DNA from 4 places in the Paenibacillus sp. MAHUQ-45 genome. Region 3 is predicted to be linked to each of the others. Evidence: predicted binding sites of a transcription regulator. Region 3 holds the regulator's gene; each other region holds the start of a gene.
What was found. The regulator Rex, encoded in region 3, represses fermentation and respiration genes when NADH is low (regulators of the CRP and FNR family bind a similar motif). The targets are predictions, from matches to a motif close to TTGTGAAATATTTCACAA.
Positions count from the first base shown of each region.

Region 1: the regulator Rex is predicted to act here: its motif matches at 2,567-2,584, upstream of AC3Y23_RS15715 (cytochrome ubiquinol oxidase subunit I).
Region 2: the regulator Rex is predicted to act here: its motif matches at 2,560-2,577, upstream of qoxA (cytochrome aa3 quinol oxidase subunit II).
Region 4: the regulator Rex is predicted to act here: its motif matches at 1,895-1,912, upstream of AC3Y23_RS11130 (cytochrome ubiquinol oxidase subunit I).

Region 1 covers NZ_JBYUPV010000006.1:296,349-301,633, forward strand. Annotated here, with positions in the region: gene AC3Y23_RS15700 (GH36-type glycosyl hydrolase domain-containing protein) at 1-641, shown strand, start outside; gene AC3Y23_RS15705 (AraC family transcriptional regulator) at 800-1,684, opposite strand; gene AC3Y23_RS15710 (GNAT family N-acetyltransferase) at 1,809-2,297, shown strand; gene AC3Y23_RS15715 (cytochrome ubiquinol oxidase subunit I) at 2,698-4,062, shown strand; gene AC3Y23_RS15720 (cytochrome d ubiquinol oxidase subunit II) at 4,062-5,075, shown strand; gene cydD (thiol reductant ABC exporter subunit CydD) at 5,091-5,285, shown strand, end outside.
Region 2 covers NZ_JBYUPV010000017.1:16,064-21,348, forward strand. Annotated here, with positions in the region: gene AC3Y23_RS26200 (MFS transporter) at 1-328, opposite strand, end outside; gene AC3Y23_RS26205 (TetR/AcrR family transcriptional regulator) at 487-1,104, shown strand; gene AC3Y23_RS26210 (polysaccharide deacetylase family protein) at 1,181-2,323, opposite strand; gene qoxA (cytochrome aa3 quinol oxidase subunit II) at 2,812-3,828, shown strand; gene qoxB (cytochrome aa3 quinol oxidase subunit I) at 3,870-5,285, shown strand, end outside.
Region 3 covers NZ_JBYUPV010000002.1:81,484-86,768, forward strand. Annotated here, with positions in the region: gene dinG (ATP-dependent DNA helicase DinG) at 1-1,458, shown strand, start outside; gene AC3Y23_RS04140 (redox-sensing transcriptional repressor Rex) at 1,697-2,350, shown strand; gene AC3Y23_RS04145 (amidohydrolase) at 2,337-3,638, shown strand; gene AC3Y23_RS04150 (cell wall elongation regulator TseB-like domain-containing protein) at 3,688-4,206, shown strand.
Region 4 covers NZ_JBYUPV010000004.1:53,445-58,729, forward strand. Annotated here, with positions in the region: gene AC3Y23_RS11115 (S1C family serine protease) at 1-892, shown strand, start outside; gene AC3Y23_RS11120 (cold-shock protein) at 1,183-1,383, shown strand; gene AC3Y23_RS11125 (cold-shock protein) at 1,571-1,801, shown strand; gene AC3Y23_RS11130 (cytochrome ubiquinol oxidase subunit I) at 2,026-3,429, shown strand; gene cydB (cytochrome d ubiquinol oxidase subunit II) at 3,416-4,432, shown strand; gene AC3Y23_RS11140 (ABC transporter ATP-binding protein/permease) at 4,432-5,285, shown strand, end outside.

The DNA of each region.
Region 1 (5,285 bases), on a different contig from region 3:
TCGGCGGCGTTAGCAAGCATTTCAAACGTGCAGAGCAGGCTTCGAATTTCGGCCGCGAAATCGGACTTCAGTATGTGCATGCACATATCCGCTATGTGGAAGCAATGGCCAAGCTGGGCAAGAATGATCAGGTCTGGAGTGGACTGGCTGCCATCAACCCGATCGGTATCCGTGATGTAGTGCCGAATGCTGAATTGCGCCAAGCGAACTCTTACTTCAGTAGTTCGGACGGTAAATTCAATACTCGTTACGAAGCGCAAGAAGGCTTTGGCAAGCTGCGTACCGGTGATGTTCAGGTAAAAGGCGGCTGGAGAATCTATTCTAGCGGTCCTGGGATCTATATGAACCAGCTTATCTCCAACGCACTTGGTATCCGCCAAGAGGGCGGAGATCTGATCCTCGATCCGGTTCTGCCGGACTCGCTTGACGGTCTGAAGTTAGCTTTTGAATTCGCTGGAGCGAAGGTGGACTTTATCTATCATCTGACGGGTGGAGAAATCACGCGCGTTACTGTGAATGGTAATGATGTTGCTACCAAAGACAACCACAACCGCTACCGCAGCGGAGGTGTTCGCATCGAGCGTAAAGACTATGACCAGTTCAGCAAAGCTGAGGGCAATGTCGTAGAGATTTACCTGTAAGAAAGAGCGTTCTATAACTGTAAAAGAGGCGATTCCTGGCTGACCAGCCGGAATTGCCTCTTTTTTTCTTCATCAAGCTATTCTTCCAATCATTGATTTGCTAGAGAATCTGACTGGATCATGTTCTTGCCGCTGAAGCCGGGGGATGTTGTTGTAGCTCAAATTGAATTTCTATATTCTTTTGGAGTAACTCCTTGGTTTCTTTTAAAAGATTGTATGAAGTGGTTAACGTGATTAAAACCAACACGGGTAGCTATGTCAGTAATAGTTAAGTTCGTTGATTTTAGCAGGTCTAAACTACGTTTAATACGGTATTCAATCAGATAATTATACGGGGTTGTATGAACCACTTTACGAAAACATCTATTACATTCTGCAAGGCTAATGTTTGCGGCTTTTGCGATATCCGCTAAATTAATATTATTGGAGAAATTTTGGTGGATATAAGATATTAATAATTGGATACGTTCTTGCTGTTGTATCAGAGTTTTATTATGCAATTTATCCTTTTGCAAAATAACGTTACTTATTAGCTTAAACCATATACAAGTTAACAAGTTTGAAACTTCATACTCCCAACCGAAATATCGTGCCTCATTATGGATTCGTTTTAAATTCCGCAAAACATTTAAAATATCTGCTTGCCAACCCACATTTTTGCTTAGTACAACCGTTGGAAATACGAATGAGTTTGTATATGGCTGAACATAGTTATATTCCATACGACTATCAGAAAAAAAGCAAAGGAGTTTTTCGGGAAAGTTAAAGCTTACATATTCTCCATCGTCAGAAATATCCGTAGTTACGTGAAGCAAACCTTTGTTAATAAAAATCGCATCTCCTGAACAGAGTGTGTAGTTATTGCCGTTTATTTGGATGGTTATCCGTCCACTTGTGACTAAAGTAAACTGTAATTCTTCGTGCCAATGAAGATCATTAAATCCCCTCCCATGAGGAATGCACTTAAATCGAGTAACTGTATACATTTCGAACGGGAATAGATTATCTTGATATCGATTGTTTTCATGTAATTCTTTATTCATGGCTACTCCTCGAAAATGATTAAATATCTATATAAAAAGATGAGATATTTGAAGTTAATTAATGTTCTGCGTTGTTATTATTATATTGTAAGTTTTAAGATATACCAAAATAAAGGAGCACAAAATGAACATTACTTTCCAATCTTATAAGAAGGATGACATTGGGTTAATGGTCGATATCTGGAATGATATTTTAGTAGACGGTGTTGCTTTTCCTGGCGAAGATCTTTATACAGAGTCAGAATTTGAGGATATGCTGAAGGATCAGTCTGGCGTTACATGTATTCTAGTAGATGATAAATTAGCTGGTTATTATACTTTGCATCCGAATAATATAGGTAGATGCAGCCATATTGCTAATGCCAGCTATGCGATCTCAGAAGAGTACCGTGGTAAGAAATTAGCTGAACCGCTGGTGAAAAAATCAGTTGAACAAGCAAGAGAATTAGGTTTTAGCGGAATGCAATTTAATGCGGTTGTTGCGGGAAACATCGGGGCAATTCACACATATCAGAAGGTAGGATTTCAGACTATAGGCACAATTCCCAAAGGTTTTCGCCTAAAAGACGGTGTTTTGTCGGATATGTATATCATGTTCCTTCCATTTAATTAATAAAAATAATCCCCCGTAAGAAAGACACTTGGATCGAGTGACTTCTTGCGGGGGATTTGCTTTATTCAGAAGTCTTACCAGTACAATAGGCAACAATCAATAGCTCGTTTGGTTTATTTCTATGATATTCACGTAGTTGTCAGAAAGAGTTGATCCTTTCTTGAACGTTTAAAGACGAAGTCGTGACCGCAATTGAATTGATTCAAGTCGAAGATATAATAATTTTAAATATCAGGATTCGTAATAATACATTAAGCTTTTTGTCTAACTTGTGAAAAAAATCTCTTTTAGCTCATAACGAGTAGCATAAGAGGTTTATGAATAAAACAAAACGGAGACGCTGAGTAGAGTAATTCTGGTATTTAATATCTCAATAGAGTTAGAAGGGAGGCATTAGCGTATGGGAGTAGATACGGTACTCTGGAGCAAACTGGTGACAGGGATGACCCTGGGATTCCATGCTATTTTCGCAACACTTGGCGTAGGTATACCGCTAATGATTGCCATTGCTGAGTTCATTGGTATCCGCAAGCAAGATCCTCACTATACACTGATGGCCAAGAGGTGGTCACGAGGATTTATTATTTCCGTAGCAGTAGGTGTCGTGACAGGCACCGCGATTTCATTACAACTAGCGTTAGTATGGCCGAATTTTATGAAAATGGCGGGGAATGTCATCGCACTCCCGTTATTTTTAGAGGTGTTCGCTTTCTTTTTTGAGGCTATCTTTCTAGGAATCTACTTGTATACATGGGATCGCTTCAAAAACCCGTATATTCATTGTTTACTGACAATCCCAATTGTCTTGGGGGCGGGCATGTCCGCTGTGTTTATCACAACAGTAAACGGATTCATGAATCAGCCCCAAGGCTTTGTAATGAATGCCGGCCAATTCACAGCTGTCAATCCGATACAAGCCATGTTGAACGCTGCAACATTTTCTAAGGTTTCTCATGTATTAAGTTCAGCTTATTTGACAGGAGCTGCTCTCTTAGCGGGAATTGCTGCTTTTACGATGCTGAGAAAAGGTGTAACGGACTACCATCGAAAAGCCTTGAAACTTATGATGTGGGTTGTTTTGCTGTTCAGCTTGTTCAATACATTAGCAGGAGATATCTCGGCTAAATTTTTGGCAGAGCATCAACCGGAAAAGCTGGCTGCCGGGGAATGGCATTTCAAAACTGAAAAGGGCGCAGATTTGATTTTATTAGGTTTCCTTAACGCTGAGCATGAAGTCATAGGTGCACTTCATCTCCCCAAATTCCTTAGCTTCCTGGCTTTTGGCGACTTTAATGCGACGGTTACAGGTCTTGATCAATTCCCGGAAGCGGAATGGCCTCCGTTGCTCATTCATTACTTCTTTGATTCCATGGCCGGAATCGGATTTGCGCTATTGGGTATTTCCCTGCTTTATTTTTTCTTTGCATTCTTGAAAAAACGTCATGAGTTCAACAAGTGGCTGCTTCGAATAGTTGCACTGGGTGCACCGCTCGCTTTTATGGGCGTCGAGTTAGGTTGGTTTTATGCCGAGATGGGGCGGCAGCCCTGGATCATCCGGGGATATATGCGCGTAGATGAAGCAGCGACCTCTTCGCCGAGTGTGAGGATTTTATTTTTCTTCTTCTTGCTTCTTTACATCGTACTAGGGACCATGTGTGTTGTTGTGTTAAGACGCTTGTTTAACAATAATCCGGCAGAAGTCGAGATGGAGAAGTGGGCCAAGACTAAGCGTAATCCGACTACTGAAGAAGGGGAGCACGCGTAATGAATTATGAATTGATTGGGATCTCGGTGCTCTGGCTGTTCTTGTATGGCTATTTAATAGTAGCTTCTATTGATTTTGGAGCAGGATTCTTTGCTTTCTATGCTCGCCTGACCAAGCAGGACCACTTAATTAATCGTCTGATTTCACGTTATTTATCCCCTGTCTGGGAGATTACGAATGTCTTCTTTGTCTTTTTCTATATAGGCATTGTTGGTTTTTTCCCTGATACTGCCTACTACTATGGTTCTGCGTTGCTTGTTCCGGGAAGCATTGCTGTGATTCTGCTTGCGATTCGCGGGTCGTTCTATGCTTTTGAGAATTACGGGGCCAAAAGCAGCATCGTATATTTGTTTCTATATGGAGCTTCCGGTTTGCTTATTCCAGCATCCTTATCGGTAGCGCTCACCTTATCTGAGGGTGGATTTATAGTAAAAGAGCAGGGTAGCGTTGTGCTTGATTACTGGGCGTTGTTTACAAGCCCGTTATCCTGGAGCATTGTTGGGCTAGCTATTACATCTGTGCTGTTCATCAGCGGATCATTTCTAGCTTTTTACGCTTCTCGCGCAGAGGATCATAGTGCATTGAAGCTGCTGCGGAGCTACGCGCTGTTTTGGAGTACGCCAACCATTATTGTTGCACTGACTGCTTTTATTTACCTTGGTCAGCACAATGAGCGTCATTTTCAGAACATGATGGATTTATGGTGGCTACTGGCGATTTCCGTTGGATTCTTTATGACGGCAATGTGGCTGCTGTACAATGGGCGCCGCTACGGTTTGGCTTTTATATGTGTCATGCTGCAATTCTTCTGCGCTTTCTTTGCGTACGGGATTGGGCAGTACCCTTATATCATTGATCCTTACATTACGATCCAGAATAGTGCCACTTCGCCGTCTATGGCCATTGCCTTAATTATTGCCTTTGTCGGAGGGCTATGTCTGCTGATCCCTTCACTTATTCTAGTGTTCAGGCTTTTTCTCTTTGATGCGGATTATGTAAAGGGAAAACATTAAAGGAGGGGAAGGAACGTGAAGGGGAAAACAAGTCTGATCTCTAAACAAATGTCTATGCAAAGGAATCGCCTCGCTATCCTCGCCGTTCTCTCTCTGGGGCTCGGCGTAGCTATTGTAGGCCAGGCTGCGCTGCTAGCGAATGCAGTTCAGCGGATCTTTGTGCAAGGGGAAGCACTTTCGTCAGTTGTTGCTCTGCTGGGAGCACTGCTG
Region 2 (5,285 bases), on a different contig from region 3:
CCAGTCCCTGAATAACTCTCATCGCAACCAGCATTTCCAGCGAAGAGGAAAAGCCTGCTAGAAGCGAGGCTATGGTAAACACAGCTATTCCGAGCAAAAATAACTTTCTGCGGCCAAATTGATCCGCCAGGCGCGAAGCAGTGAGGATAAGCGCGGCAAAAGCCAGGTTGTAGCCATTCATTACCCAGGAAATTTGCGAGACATTCCCTCCGAAATGCTTCGTCATCTCTGGCAAAGCAACGTTAATAATCGTCGTGTCCAGCAGGGCCATAAAAAATCCCAATACGATTGCTGTAAAAGAAAAAATCCTTTTTGTTCGTATACTCATCGTCCTCATCCCTCCGAATAACTGAACTATAGTTCACATTTAAGATTATATGAACTATAGTTCACGTTTGTCAATCGAAAATTGAACCAAAGTTCAACTTTCGTTGACACTCTAATTCCCCTCTACTACAATCGTTATAACAGGAGGGAATTTAAGCTATGAAGGACACAGACGATAAAACAAGAACGCCCCAACAGGGCCGGAGCATCAAAACCAAACAAGCCATTGTTACAGCAGCTATGGAGCTGTTTTCAAATAAGGGGTACCATCAAACCAATACCAAGCAAATAGCCGCCGCTGCAGGCGTTTCTACAGGAAGCTTCTACTCTTATTTCACAGATAAGAAGGCTGTGTTTATAGACGTTCTAAAGCATTACAACGAAGCACTGCTGAGCCGTGTCGATGCTTCCCTCGCAGAGATTAACTTTGATTTCTCGGACAAAAGGGCAGTCATCAACCACCTTGTTGACAGCCTTATTTTATCGCACCAGGTCTATAATGGATTTCATAAAGAACTGTCCATCATGCAACTTAGTGACTATGAAATCAACCGATTAATGGGTGAGCAATACGAAGTGGGCCGTCAGATTACACTCGGATATCTGCAGTTGGACAAGGAAGAGGTCAATGTCGAGGATGTAGAGGCTGCTGCTATAGTGGTCTTCGAATCAGTGAGCACGGTTGTAGATGCCATCGTCTATTCCAGCCAAAGCATTGCCTCGGAACGCCTGAAATCTGAGCTGGTCAATATGATTGCAAAGTATTTATACGATTAAATGTGGTCATTAAAACAAAAAGGATGCTCCCAGCCTGTAAATGGCCAGGAACATCCTATTTATTCTGAACTATTGTTTAACGATAATCCTTCCAGAAGTTATGCGGCTGCATATCTTTGGTAATAATCTCAAAGGAGTACCCTTCCTTCTTCAGCGTCTCCAGAATCTGTGGCAGCACCTTCAGTGTAGCCTTCTGGTCATGCATCAGAATGATCGGGTTGCTCTGTGATTTCTTCAAATTATGAACCTGGCTCATAACGGTGTTGTAGATTTTGGCGCTATTCTCCTTGTACTTCCAGTCGTCGGAGTCTACGTTCCAATCCCAGAGGTGATAGCCTTGAGTCAGCACTTTGTCTCTAAACGCATTGGTGAAATAAGGCTTGCTGCCGTAAGGCGGACGAATCAGTGAAGTACCCGTTCCAGTGATTTTCTTCAGGATAGCATTGTCATTGTTCATCTCACCAAGAGCAGCTGCCGGGGAAGCGTAGAACTTCTCCTTTACGTGCGTCATTCCATGCAGACCAAGGCCATGGCTTTCCTTCGCAGTACGCTTAACCTGTGCAGGATAGGTGTTCATTTTGGGACCCAGCATGAAGAATGTGGCCTTTACCTTATATTTGGCCAGGATATCAAGCAACTGAGTAGTGGTAGCCGATGGTCCATCGTCAAAGGTCATATATACTGTTGTTCCCGGCTTTCCTGAATGGTCAGGTGTAGCTGTTGGGGTCTGTGCACCAGTCCCTGTCTTCGGCTGCAGTTCCTTCTTATACTGATTAATAAATGCCGTATCACTCAGTTTGGCTGTACTGTTCTGTACTCTCAGTAAATATTGCTCCGGCACATAGGAAATAGTATAACCTAGCAGTGCTGAAATCCGTACTGGAACCATGAGCTTACCAGCACGCTCGAAGGTATCCATTGCGACCTTGCTTCCATTGTTCAGAGTAGCTGTAGTATGGTTATTCAGCAGCTTGAGCGAAGAGCCACTGGCAACCACACTGATTCCATCTGATAGTCCGTTCAGCGTCCAGCCCAATTCCTGCGCCAAATCGCGCAGCGGAACATAATAAGAATCTTTTACTGATACAGCCTCGATTCCGGTCAGTTTATCATTAACCCCTAGCTTCAGGGATTGCATGCCAGCGGCCTCACCTTCACGAACCCATCCCAAACTTACGAAAAATGCAATAAATAATAGCAACAACTTTTTAGTAGACACCGGCAGGATCTCCCTATCTATGTATATTTTCTATTACTGTACCATAGATACATAGAATGAAATTTGAGAGATTGTAACCAACCGCATAAAAAATTGTTACCAATTAGACACTATATCGGATTCATTATATTTTCATAAAAAATAACGCAACTTTCGTCGAATCCTGTCACAGCAATAAAAAAGCGGTTAAAAACCGCATATTTGGAGCAAAATAATTGTGGCGAAATTAGTAACATTAGTGAATTATTGAACAAATTTCGAACAATTAAAAATCTCCCTAAAGTAGCGTCACTACAGTGATCTATATCACACCTTAGAAACATTGTAACAAATCTAACACAAATATTTAACGATATCGCCATATTTGAGGACTTAAATAGGAAAAATGATAAAATATGTCTTTTGCAATCTACCCTCGGACTTCTTACTATATATAGAGGTTAATGATTTCGGCTAATGATAAGAATTATTGAAGGAAGGAGTTCAACATGAACAAAAAAGGGCCGTTATACGCTTTGTTCCTCAGCCTGATTCTCCTCCTGCCGGGTTGCAGTTCGCTAACTGTATTGAACCCGAAAGGTCCGGCTGCGAGAACGCTATCAGACACGATCATCCTCTCCATACTGGTGATGCTCGGTGTTCTGGCTGTTGTCTACATTTTATACGTCTTTGTCCTTGTGAAGTACCGCGCAAAGAAGAGCAACGAGGGGTACGTTCCACCGCATGAAGAGGGCAACAAATGGCTGGAGGCGGTTTGGATCGCCATTCCAATCGTCATCGTCACTATCCTCTCTGTAATCACAGTAAAATCCACCAGCGCTGTAGAAAATGTCCCTAAGGACTATAAAAATATTAAGCCGCTGGTCATCTATGCTTCCTCTTCCAACTGGAAATGGCATTTCAGCTATCCTGAAGAAGGTATCGAAACGGTGAATTACGTGAATATTCCTGTACACCGTCCGGTTGAATTCCGCCTGTATTCGTTCACTTCGATCTCAAGTTTCTGGATTCCACAGCTTGCGGGACAGAAATATGCGATGAACGACATGTTAACCCAGCTTAATCTAGTAGCTGATACGGCTGGCTCTTTTATCGGAAAGAACTCGAACTTTAACGGTAAAGGTTTTGCCCACATGGAATTCGAAGCTCTGGCTATGACAGAGAAAGAATATGATGGCTGGGTAAAAGATGTTAAAGAAACCGCACAGCCGCTGAAAGAGGATGAATTCAAGGATTTGCTGAAGACCGAATTTGTTGGACGCAAAACCTACTCTTCCACCCACTTAGACTTCAGTCCGCCGCCAGGCAATCATGGTGATCATATGAGCCATGACGGCATGGAAATGGATATGGATAACGGCAATATGGAGCATAAGGAGAACAAGAAAGTTCATCCATCTCCAGCGCCTTCTAGTGAGACCATATTTGACGGCAAACCTGATACGGAGGTTCAGCCAGTGCCAACCTCTTCGGAAGCCGAGAGTAAACACGAAGGACACCACTAGGCTTTATTGCCAGTGTGAATACCTGAAAGGAGTCATCCCTAATGGATTTGGAAAAGTTTAAGGTTCACGGTGGGGTCCTAATCTACGGAGCAATGGTCAGTATTGCGCTGGCCACGCTAGCGATTATCATTGGACTAACCGTTTTCAAAAAGTGGGGCTACCTGTGGCGTGAATGGTTGACTACAGTTGACCATAAGCGCATCGGGGTCATGTATATCCTGGCTGCCCTGCTGATGCTATTCCGCGGCGGTATCGACGCGATTATGATGCGTCTGCAGACCGCAGCGCCAGATATGAAATTTCTCGACGCACAGCACTATAACGAGGTCTTTACCACACACGGACTGATCATGATTCTCTTCATGGCCATGCCGTTTATCATCGGTCTGATGAACGTTATCGTACCGCTGCAAATCGGCGCAAGAGACGTGGCATTCCCGCGTCTGAACGCTGTCAGCTTCTGGCTCTTCTTCTTTGGAGCGATGCTGCTGAATATCTCCTTTGTTATCGGGGGATCACCGGATGCCGGCTGGTCCGCATACTTCCCACTCGCTAGCATTGAGTTCAGCCCAACGGTAGGTAACAACTACTACTCGCTCGCACTGCAGATTTCTGGTATCGGTACAATGCTAACAGGGGTCAACTTCATCGTGACTATCCTGAAGATGCGTGCCCCAGGCATGAAGTTGATGCGTATGCCAATGTTCACCTGGTCTGTTCTGATCACCAACGTTATCATCGTATTCGCCTTCCCGGTGCTTACGGTAGCACTGGCGCTGATGATGTTCGACCGGTTGTTCGGCTCTCAATTCTTTACGATGGCCAACGGCGGTATGGATATGCTATGGGCCAACCTCTTCTGGGTATGGGGACACCCTGAGGTATATATCGTTATATTGCCGGCCTTCGGTATTTATAGTGATATCATCTCAACCTTCTCCAAAAAGAACCTGTACGGATACACGTCCATGGTTGCAAGTATGGTCGTTATCTCGCTCCTGTCCTTCCTGGTATGGGCTCACCACTTCTATACCATGGGTCAAGGCGTAATGGTCAACAGTTTCTTCTCCATCACTACGATGGCGATTGCTGTACCGACAGGGGTTAAAATATTCAACTGGCTATTCACTCTCCGAAAAGGGCGAATAACCTTCACTACCCCGATGCTCTACACCCTGGCGTTTATTCCGATCTTTACGATCGGTGGGGTTACAGGCGTCATGCTGGCAATGGCCAGCGCCGACTATCAGTACCATAACACCATGTTCCTGGTGGCGCATTTCCACTACGTTCTGATTCCAGGTGCGGTCTTCGCCGTTATCGCAGGTTTCCACTACTGGTTCCCGAAAGTATTCGGCTTCCGTCTCAACGAACGTCTCGGTAAGCACGCCTTCTGGTGGATTATCATTTCCTTTAACGTCGCGTTCTTCCCACTGTTCATTCTTGGACTCATGGGT
Region 3 (5,285 bases):
ATCGATGAGGCCCACCATCTGGAGGATGTAGCCGGAAAGCATCTCGGGATGCACATGAAGCATTTTACGGTGTCACATACTCTTGGTAGGCTCTACAAGGACAGCCGTAATGGACAGCTGCCAGCTCTGCGTCAAATCCTGCAAACTGCGGGTAGCGAGCAGGCTTCGGAATGGAGCAGCATCATTGACAGGCTATATCCGGACTTGCTTACGGTGAAGGAGACATGGGACGTCCTGAGTGAGAAGCTGTACACTCTTCTGCCGGAGCGCAGTGATGCGGCCGCAGGGGAGGCAGGACAGCTGGTGCTTCGTCTCTTGCCGGGAAGCAAGCCGAAGGACTGGGAAGAGCTGGCGGCGCTGGAGAATACAATGCACCTGAGCCTCAGTGATGTCATCCGCAAAGGAGAGAAGATGCTGAGCGAGATGCGCGAACAGGACGGTCAGTCCAGCTCGGACAGTCTGGTAACCGATCTCGGCGGTCTCTTCAAGGATCTGAGTGCCATTCGTGAACAGGTTCGCTTCTTTATGAGTCTGAACGACGTGAATGTTGTGTACTGGCTGGAAGCCAGCAGCAATTATCGCAGCAAGTCCCTGCAGCTCTATGCGGTGCCTGTCGATGTCAGCGCCCAGCTCAAGGAGCTGTTCTTCGATAAGAAGAACAGCATTGTGCTGACCTCAGCCACCTTGTCGGTCGATAAATCATTTCAATTCATGATTGACAATCTGGGGCTCGGTGAGGCAGCGGAGCAGGGACGCCTGATGACCTCTCTGCTGCCCTCGCCGTTCAAGTACCGTGAACAGGCCCTGCTGGTCATTCCGCGCGACTTCCCGAGCGTTAAGGGCAGCATAGGCGATGCACGCTTTGTGGACACGCTGGTGCAATCTCTCGCGGAGGCAGCGGTGACCACACGCGGACGAATGCTGGTGCTGTTCACCTCTTACCGCATGCTGCGCCAGGTCTATGATCCCCTGAAGGAAGCTCTGGCTTCACAGGATATCAGCGTACTGGGGCAGGGAGTGGAGGGCGGAAGCCGCAGCAAGCTGATCCGTCGATTTCAGGACAGCAGCGCTGCAGTGCTGCTTGGTACAAGCAGCTTCTGGGAAGGCGTAGACATTCCCGGCGATGCGTTAACTTGCCTGGCCATCGTCAGGCTGCCGTTTCAGCCGCCGAATCATCCGCTGGCGGAGGCCAAGGCTGAACTGCTTCAAGCGCAGAAGAAGAACCCGTTCATGAAGCTCTCCGTGCCGCAGGCGGTCATCCGCTTCAAGCAGGGCTTCGGTCGTCTCGTTCGGACGGCACAAGACCGGGGAATCGTTATTGTTTATGATACCAGGGTTATTGAGTCCTATTACGGTAAATATTTTCTGTATTCGCTGCCTGGTCCCAAGATGGAGCATATGAAGACTGAGCAGATGGTTCCCCGAATTGCAGAATGGCTGGAGGAAGGAGGCATTTAATGCCTCTTTCATTCAGTCTATAATGCGTTATTTTTCAACAATCGGATTAATCTATATTTACCATCATTCGGAAAATATAGGGCGAGAAAATGCTGTTCGTTGGGGAGACCAGGTTATTTTCCATTGGTTCAAGAAGGATGGTATAAGGGATGAATGGACTTGCGCCCTAAAGCCCTAACTTCATAGCGCCTCATCTTTTGTTTGAATTTTAATTTAACTTAATCTAGGAGGAGAAAACATGAAATCGGATAAAATCTCGGAGGCGGTGGTACGCAGACTTCCAGTATACCTGCGGTTCCTCAACGATCTCCAAAAACGTGAAATCTCGACAGTTTCTTCTCAAGAACTTGGTCAGAAGCTAGATCTTAACCCGGCCCAGATCCGCAAGGATCTGGCTTATTTTGGCGACTTCGGCCGTAAAGGCATCGGTTATGATGTGTCTTATCTCATTGAGAAGATCCGTCATATCCTGAAACTGGATCAGCAAATTAACGTGGCTTTGGTAGGCGCCGGTAATCTTGGACATGCTTTGTCCAACTACAATGCTTACTTGAAGGACACGATGAAAATAACCGCCATTTTTGATTCGTATGAGCCCAAGGTAGGGCAGAAAATCAACTCGCTCACGGTACAGCCGATGAAGGAACTGGGCAGCACTATTCGTGAGCAGGGCATCCGTATCGGCATTATTACCGTACCGGATACCGAAGCGCAGAATGTAGCAGATATTCTGGTGGAATCCGGGATTGAAGCGATTTTGAACTTTGCACCTGTGATTCTGAAAACACCATCCCAGATCCGAGTCCATGCAGCGGACTTTACAACGGATTTGCAAAGCCTTGCTTATTATTTGCAGGATGGAAAGGAAGAGCTTGGGCATGAGCAGCAGTAAGATTCTGATCCGTAACGGGAGATTTCTTGTGCCTGGGGCTCCTCTTTCTGTGTTGAACGGCTATATGATCATAGAGGATGATCTCATCACATACATAGGTGAAGAAGAGCCGTGTCTTGAAGAAGAGGTGCAGGTGATCGATGGTAACCGCTTGCTGTTCATGCCTGGTCTGGTGAATACCCATGGCCATGCGGCGATGTCGCTGCTGCGCGGCTATGGCGATGACCGAACTCTTCAGGTCTGGCTGCAGGAGAAAATGTGGCCGATGGAGGGCAAGTTTACCCCGGACGATATCTACTGGGGAAGCTCGCTGGCTATCTTGGAAATGATGAAGGGTGGCACGACGACCTTTCTTGACATGTATGACAAAATGGATCGGGTGGCTGAGATCACGCAGCAGTCCGGCATGCGCGGGGTGCTGACACGAGGGGTTATCGGCTTATGTCCGCCAGAGGTACAGGATGCGAAGCTGGCTGATGCTGTCCAGTTCGCCCGTGATTGGAATGGCAAGGCAGACGGCAGAATTACAACGATGCTGTCGCCGCATTCCCCGTATACGTGTCCGCCGGAATTTATAGTCAAGTTCGTGCAGGCTGCCCATGACCTGGATCTACCGCTGCATACGCATATGTCGGAGACGAAGCGGGAAGTGGAGCAGAATGTTGAGGATTATGGACTGCGCCCTGTTGCACACTTGGAACAGCTGGGAATGTTCACACGACCGTCTCTGGTCGCGCATGGCGTGCATTTGAATGACGAGGAGATCGGTATTCTGGCCCGTCACCATGTCGGCGTCTCCCACAACCCTGGGAGCAACCTGAAGCTGGCCAGCGGCATTGCCCGGGTTATCGATCTGCTGAATGCAGGCGTTACTGTATCACTGGGTACGGACAGTGCAGCCAGCAACAATAATCTGGATTTGTTCGAAGAGATGCGTTTGGCAGCGCTCATTCATAAGGGCTTCAGCGGAGACCCAACAGCTGTTCCGGCTGCAGAGGCCCTGCGGATGGCAACGGAGTACGGTGCGAAATCACTCTTCCTGAATAGCGTGGGCAAGCTTGCCCCAGGCATGAAAGCAGACTTCATTGCCATTGATATCGATCAGCCGCATTTGCTGCCGCATACGGACCTGATTTCACATGCGGTATACTCAGCCAGTGCCAAAGACGTGCTCCATGTCTGGGTGAACGGACAGCAGATTGTAAAGAACGGAGAATGCCTGACGCTGGATGAAGAAGCTATTCGTCGTAAGGCGCAGGAAGCTTTTGTAGGCCTGTTGAATCGGTAGGCAAGGATCGGCAGAACCGCCGTGGAACATGTAGAAAGGAAGCTGTAACTTGAAAAAGAGGAAAAAATGGATCCTGCTAGGAGTGGCACTGTTTCTGCTCCTGCTGCTTGGCCTAAGCCAGTTCTATGCTTTTATCATGAAGGACCAATGGAAAGAACGGGATGCAGCCAAGGAGGTTGCCCTAAGTCGAGCAGGCTTAACTCAAGTAGAGAAGGCCCAGAAATCGGTCTGGGACGAAAACTCGTTGTATTGGGTGCTAACAGGGAAAAATGAGGCGGGTACCGAACTGATGGTGTGGGTCCGCTTTACAACGGACGGTAAGGTTGCTGAAGGCGACAACGTGGTATTCAGCGAAGAACTGAGCAAGGGCACATCGGAGGCAAAAATCAGGTCCATCATCAGCGCACAGCTTCCGGATATTAAAATTCAAAGGCTGATCCCGGGTGTATATAACGGGGAATACACCTGGCAGCTTTTTTATGAACAGGCAGACCGTTATTATTATCAGTTCTACCGCTTTTCTGATGGCAATCCCATCGGAGGACGCTTCAGCCTACCCAAGCGCTGAGTTTGAGCCTCCGCAAGCTTCATGATGGGAACGAGCGTGTGAGAGAGCAATGGCGTTTAAGGGGATTTAAGAAAACACAAACAAGCGAACCGGATTGCGGCTCGCTTGTTTGTGTTGAAGCTGGTGCTGATGCTGATGCTGATGCTGATGTTGAAGCTGGTGCTGAAGCTGGTGCAGATGACTGATGCTACTGTTGATGTTGATGCTACTGTTACTGATATATTAATGTGAGAAGTGTTAAGAACGAGAATGTTTAGCGAGATTTTTACGGAAATTGGTTGATCTACATAGAGCGAATTGAATAACAAAACAAACAAAGCTAAGTTAAAAGAGAGTCAATAATAAAAATTCCCGAGGTGTAATTAGCGGCATTTTTGTACCTTAAATTCTCAGCAGCAAAGGGTTAATGGGAATTAAGTGCAATTTTGTACCTTAAATCTTCCAGAATGCCCGGTTAGCGGTACTTTTTTGAAAAATAAGATACAATAATGCCCTTATTTTCTTTATTTAGCTATATTCGAGGAAAATAAGGTGCAAAAATGCTGTTAATTAGGGAGACGAGCCATCTTTCTCACTGTTAAGACGACTGGTAAAGGGGAAAATAACCGATTCTGCTCTTGAAATTTGGTGACGGTCTGTACTTCCTCCGGGTGCTAGCTTTCCTATGGAAAGCTTTCACGGCGAGCGTCTCGCTCCTAAAGTTTTGAAGTATCCCTTTTCGTTCCCCTTCGCGTCTGGTTTCTTTTCGCGTCTGGTTGCTCTTCGCCTCTGTTACACTTCGCGTCTGGTTCCTTTTCGCGTCTAGCTCCCCTTCGTGTCTAGCTCCCGTTCGCGTCTGTTTCTGCTTCACGTCTGTTTCCACTTCACGTCTGGTACCCCTTCGCGTCTAGCTTCTCTTCATGTTTAGCTTCTCCTCGCGCTTCGCTTCTCCTAACGTCTTTCGAATCTCGTTCCTCGTTTCGTTCCTCTTCGTATTTCGCTCCTCTCCACGTTTCGCTCCTTTCTTTTGTTCGTCCTATATATAATTATCGTATTGATTATTATATATCAAATGTGCTGATTTTTTATATCAGATAGTA
Region 4 (5,285 bases), on a different contig from region 3:
TATTCTGGATCAGTCCTCACTGGGCTCCGGAGTTATTTATAAGAAAGATACGAATAAGGCCTACATCATTACCAATAACCATGTCGTTCAGGGAGCAGGCAAGCTGGAGATTGTTACGGTGGCTGGGGAGACCCGCAGAGCCGAACTGGTCGGCGCAGATAAGGTAAGCGATATTGCTGTGTTGTCCATTGACGCCAAGGGAATCAACACCGTGGCCCAGATTGGCGATTCCTCCAAGCTGCGTCTTGGAGAGACCGTCATAGCCATTGGCAATCCGCTTGGTCTTGGTGACACGCTGACTTCTGGCATTGTAAGTTACACGGAGCGGAAGATTCCGGTCTCTCTCAACCAGGATGGTGTATACGACTGGGAGCAGGAGGTCATCCAGACCGATGCGGCTATCAATGAAGGCAATAGTGGTGGTGCGCTGGTAGATCTCAACGGCAAGGTAATCGGGATCAATACGATGAAAATTTCGGATACTGGTGTAGAAGGGCTTGGCTTTGCCATCCCGGCCAATCATGTTATGGAGACGGCGGAGGAGCTAACCAGCAAGGGGAAAATCGCACGATCCTATCTCGGTGTCTACACTGTGGATCTGAACAATCCATATGTCCCGCTGGCTGAAGATCAACGCAAGGAACTGAACCTGCCTGCGGCGGTTAAAGATGGTGTAGTTGTACTCGATGCTGTTGGACCGGCAAAGGTTGCGGGCCTCCAGTTCAATGACGTTATCACAAAATTTGACGGAGAGCCGATTACTTCTACCCTTTCACTGCGGAAGTATTTGTATAATCACACCAAGATCGGTGACGAATTGCAGATCACTTTTTACAGAAATGGGGTTCTGAAGCAGGTCTCGGTAAAACTTTTGGAGAAACCTGAGGAATAAAACCTTCAGAAATGGTATATAATGATACAGCAGTCATGACCAGACAGGCTGACAGCCCTTACATTGGGAAGTCAGCCTTTTGTGGGAAAAAACGGAGATATTCGGATGGGTCAGCTTGCCTTTACTCCGCAGGTGTGGTACTATGAAAACAATCATACATTTGATACCTAATTCTCGCGTTGAAAAGGGCTGTCAATTTAAGTAATATACAACCTTTTTCAATGTGTGAATTTTTTCTTTGTTTGAAGATAAAAAGAACATATTAATTTAAATTTGTGGAGGTTACACACATGCAAACAGGTACAGTTAAATGGTTCAACGCTGAAAAAGGATTCGGATTTATCGAAGTTGAAGGCGGTAGCGACGTATTCGTACACTTCAGTGCGATCACTGGCGAAGGCTTCAAAACTTTGGACGAAGGCCAACGCGTTGAATTCAACGTTGTTCAAGGCAACCGTGGTCCACAAGCCGAAAACGTTGTAAAACTGTAATAATAGAAGATACCGTCCCCGCTTGTTGAAAGTTGGGACGGTCTTTTTTTAACAGAATTCAACACCTATGTAAAGGCTCCGTATTGGGGCTTTTCTTATTATTATAGAGGTGTAAGCATAAATCTTAACATTTTGGGGTATCATGTATCGTTAATCCACTTGTGGCATAAAGGAAGGAGGAACGGCAATGAACTACCGGAAGAAACCCGTGGAGGAAATCCCGGAAGAGAATACCGCGATTTGGGCCTGTACGAACGAGGGGTGCAATGGATGGATGAGGGACAATTTTGCTTTTGACACTGTACCTTCTTGTCGTCTCTGCAACGCTCCGATGGTCCGCAGTATGAAGATGCTGCCGCTGCTGCTCAATTCCAACGGTGATCTAAAGTCGCTGAAGAAAGGTATTTCCATTACGTGACGGGCGCCTTTATGAGCCAAGCCTAGTATAGAATAACGCACAAACTCCAAGACGGTTAAACCGTCTTATTTTTTTTGCTTTCTTGTCACTACTTTGTGATATTTGTCACAAAATTTATATTTTTATAGCTAAATTAGAGCGTATAATGTGATTTACATCACACGTTACCCTTAAAATTTTTGACAAAATAGACGTATTGATAAGGGAAAGGGAAGGGGAGAAATATGGATACAATCATGCTGTCACGTATTCAATTTGCGTCGACGACAATTTTTCACTATTTCTTTGTGCCAGTGTCTATTGGGCTAGCGCTTTTGATTGCGATCATGGAGACTATGTATGTAAGAAAAGGCGATGAAGAGTACAAGAGAATGGCGCAATTCTGGGGAAAGCTGTTCCTCATAAATTTTGCGGTCGGGGTAGTTACAGGTATTCTGCAGGAGTTCCAGTTCGGGATGAACTGGTCAGATTATTCACGATTCGTCGGTGACGTGTTCGGTGCACCACTGGCCGTGGAAGCTCTTCTGGCCTTTTTTCTGGAGTCTACATTTATCGGGCTGTGGATCTTCGGTTGGGACAAAGTCTCTAAGAAGGTGCATCTGCTCTCCATCTGGATGGTTGCGCTCGGTACGATGCTGTCAGCCTTCTGGATCTTAGCGGCGAACTCTTTCATGCAGCATCCGGTGGGCTTCGAGATCAACAATGGGCGTGCAGAAATGAATGACATCTTCGCTCTCATTACGAACGGACAATTGCTGGTGGAGTTCCCACATACGGTGCTGGCGGCCTACGCTACAGGCGCGTTCCTTGTAACGGGTATCAGTGCCTACAAGCTGCTGAAGAAACAGGAAGTATCTTTCTTTAAGAAATCTTTCCAAATTGCGGCGATTGTCGGCATTATCTCTTCTGTGGGTGTAGCAGTGGCAGGACATGCCCAGGCACAATACCTGGTAGAGACTCAGCCGATGAAGATGGCGGCTTCTGAAGGACTATGGGGTGATAGCGGCGATCCTGCACCTTGGACGGTGTGGGCGAGTATTGACCCTACGAACAAGACCAACAGTGGTGAATTCAAAATCCCATACTTGCTTAGCTTCCTGTCTTACAGTAAGTTCTCCGGTGAAGTTAAAGGGATGAACCAATTGCAGGCAGAATATGAACAGCAGTATGGACCTGGGGATTATATCCCTCCGGTACGGACTACCTTCTGGAGCTTCCGGATCATGGTCGCTGCGGGTACGCTAATGATGGTGCTTGGTCTGTATGCAATGTACTTGATTTGGCGTAAAAAGATGGATCGTCCGAACACCTGGTTCATGCGCTTCATGTTATGGGGACTATTGCTTCCACCAATCGCTAATACAGCGGGCTGGATCATGACCGAATTTGGTCGTCAGCCGTGGACCGTATTTGGCTTGATGCAGACCAAAGACAGTGTGTCGCCTAATATTACTAGCGGACAGGTACTGTTCTCAGTGATTTCTTTTACAACAATCTATTTAATTCTGGGTCTGGTACTGGTCGGCTTGTTCATCAAAGTTATCAAAAAAGGTCCTTATGCGATGGATAACGATCACGGCGATTCGCATGATCCATATAACAAGGAGGGATCCCATGCTTTCTCTTAATGAATTGTGGTTTGTATTGATTGCGGTTCTGTTCATCGGGTTCTTCTTCCTGGAGGGTTTTGACTTTGGCGTAGGAATGGAAACACAGTTCCTGGCCAAGAATGATACGGAACGCCGGGTGCTGATCAACTCGATCGGGCCATTCTGGGATGCCAATGAAGTATGGTTGTTGACTGGTGCGGGCGCGATGTTCGCGGCCTTTCCGAACTGGTATGCGACGCTGTTCAGTGGATTCTATATTCCCTTTGTGTTCGCGCTGTTGGCGCTGATCGCTCGGGGTGTAGCATTTGAATTCAGGGGCAAGCGCGATTCCCTGGCCTGGAAAAAAACTTGGGATGTCTGCATCTTCCTTGGTAGCTTCCTTCCGCCATTCCTGCTGGCTGTTGTCTTTGCAAGCTTCATCAAGGGCCTGCCGATTGACGCGAACATGCAGATGTATGCCGGATTCACGGATATCGTCAATATCTACACCGTAGTTGCCGGGATTACAGTAGTTCTGCTCTGTCTGGTACACGGCCTGATGTTCACGACGCTGCGTACGATTGGCGATCTACAGGTTCGGGCCCGCAAACTAGGACAGAAGCTGCTGATTCCACTCGGCGTACTGCTGCTGAGTTTTGTGGTCATGACCTACTTCATGACTGATATTTTTGAAAAGCGTGGAACACTGCTTCTGAGTATAGTAATATTGGGTATTATTGCATATGTACTGGCGGGCTACTTCATGTTGAAAAAGAAGGACGGCTGGGCATTCGGCATGACGGGAGCGGTATTCGCTCTGTCGGTGGCTTCCATCTTCGTGGGATTGTTCCCACGAGTGATGATCAGCTCTATTGATCAGGCGTTCAACCTGACAATCACGAATGCGGCTTCCGGACACTATTCACTGAAGGTCATGACGATTGTGGCGTTGACGCTGCTACCGTTCGTACTAGGTTATCAGATTTGGAGTTATTTTATCTTTCACAAACGGGTTCACGAGAAGGAGCATCTTGAATACTAATGGATAAAAATTTGCTTGGGTACAAAGGAGTTAAGCCGGTCTTCCTGATCGTCGGCTTCCTAACCCTGGTGCAAAGCCTGTCCATTCTTCTACTGGCCAAATGGCTGGCGGAAGTTGTCTCTGCGCTGTTTGCGGGAGCACCGCTGAAGGAACAATGGGGTACTTCCCTGTTGTTCCTTCTTGCGTTTCTGGTGCGCCATGTGTGCGCTCTGCTGATGAGCAGGGTATCCTACCGGTTCGCGGAAGCCACCGGAAGCAGCATGCGGCAGCAGATGATGGATAAGCTGTTCCAGCTAGGGCCGAGATTGGCAGGCGACCGGGGAACCGGCACGCTGGTTACACTGGTATTGGAAGGCGTAACGAAGTTCCGCACTTATCTGGAGCTGATTATTCCACGGATGGTCGGCATGTCGGTCACACCGCTGCTGGTGCTCGTCTATGTGTACACGCAAGATACGACAAGCGGCGTGATTCTCACCGTGACGATGCCGATCATTATTGTCTTCATGATCTTGATCGGTATGACTGCGCGTAAACAAATGGATCGTCAGCTGAAGTCCTATCGGACGCTGTCGAATCACTTTGTCGATTCGTTGCGGGGGTTAGAGACGCTGAAGTTTCTCGGTCGCAGTCGTAGTCATAGCGAGAGTATTGCCCAGGTGAGCGATCGTTATCGCTCGGCCACGATGCGCACCTTGCGTGTGGCGTTTCTATCTTCTTTCGCACTGGATTTCTTCACCATGCTCTCGGTAGCTTCTGTAGCCGTTAGTCTTGGACTGCGGCTGGTCAATGAGCAGATGACGCTGGTCACCGGGCTGACCATTCTGATCCTGGCACCGGAGTATTTCCTGCC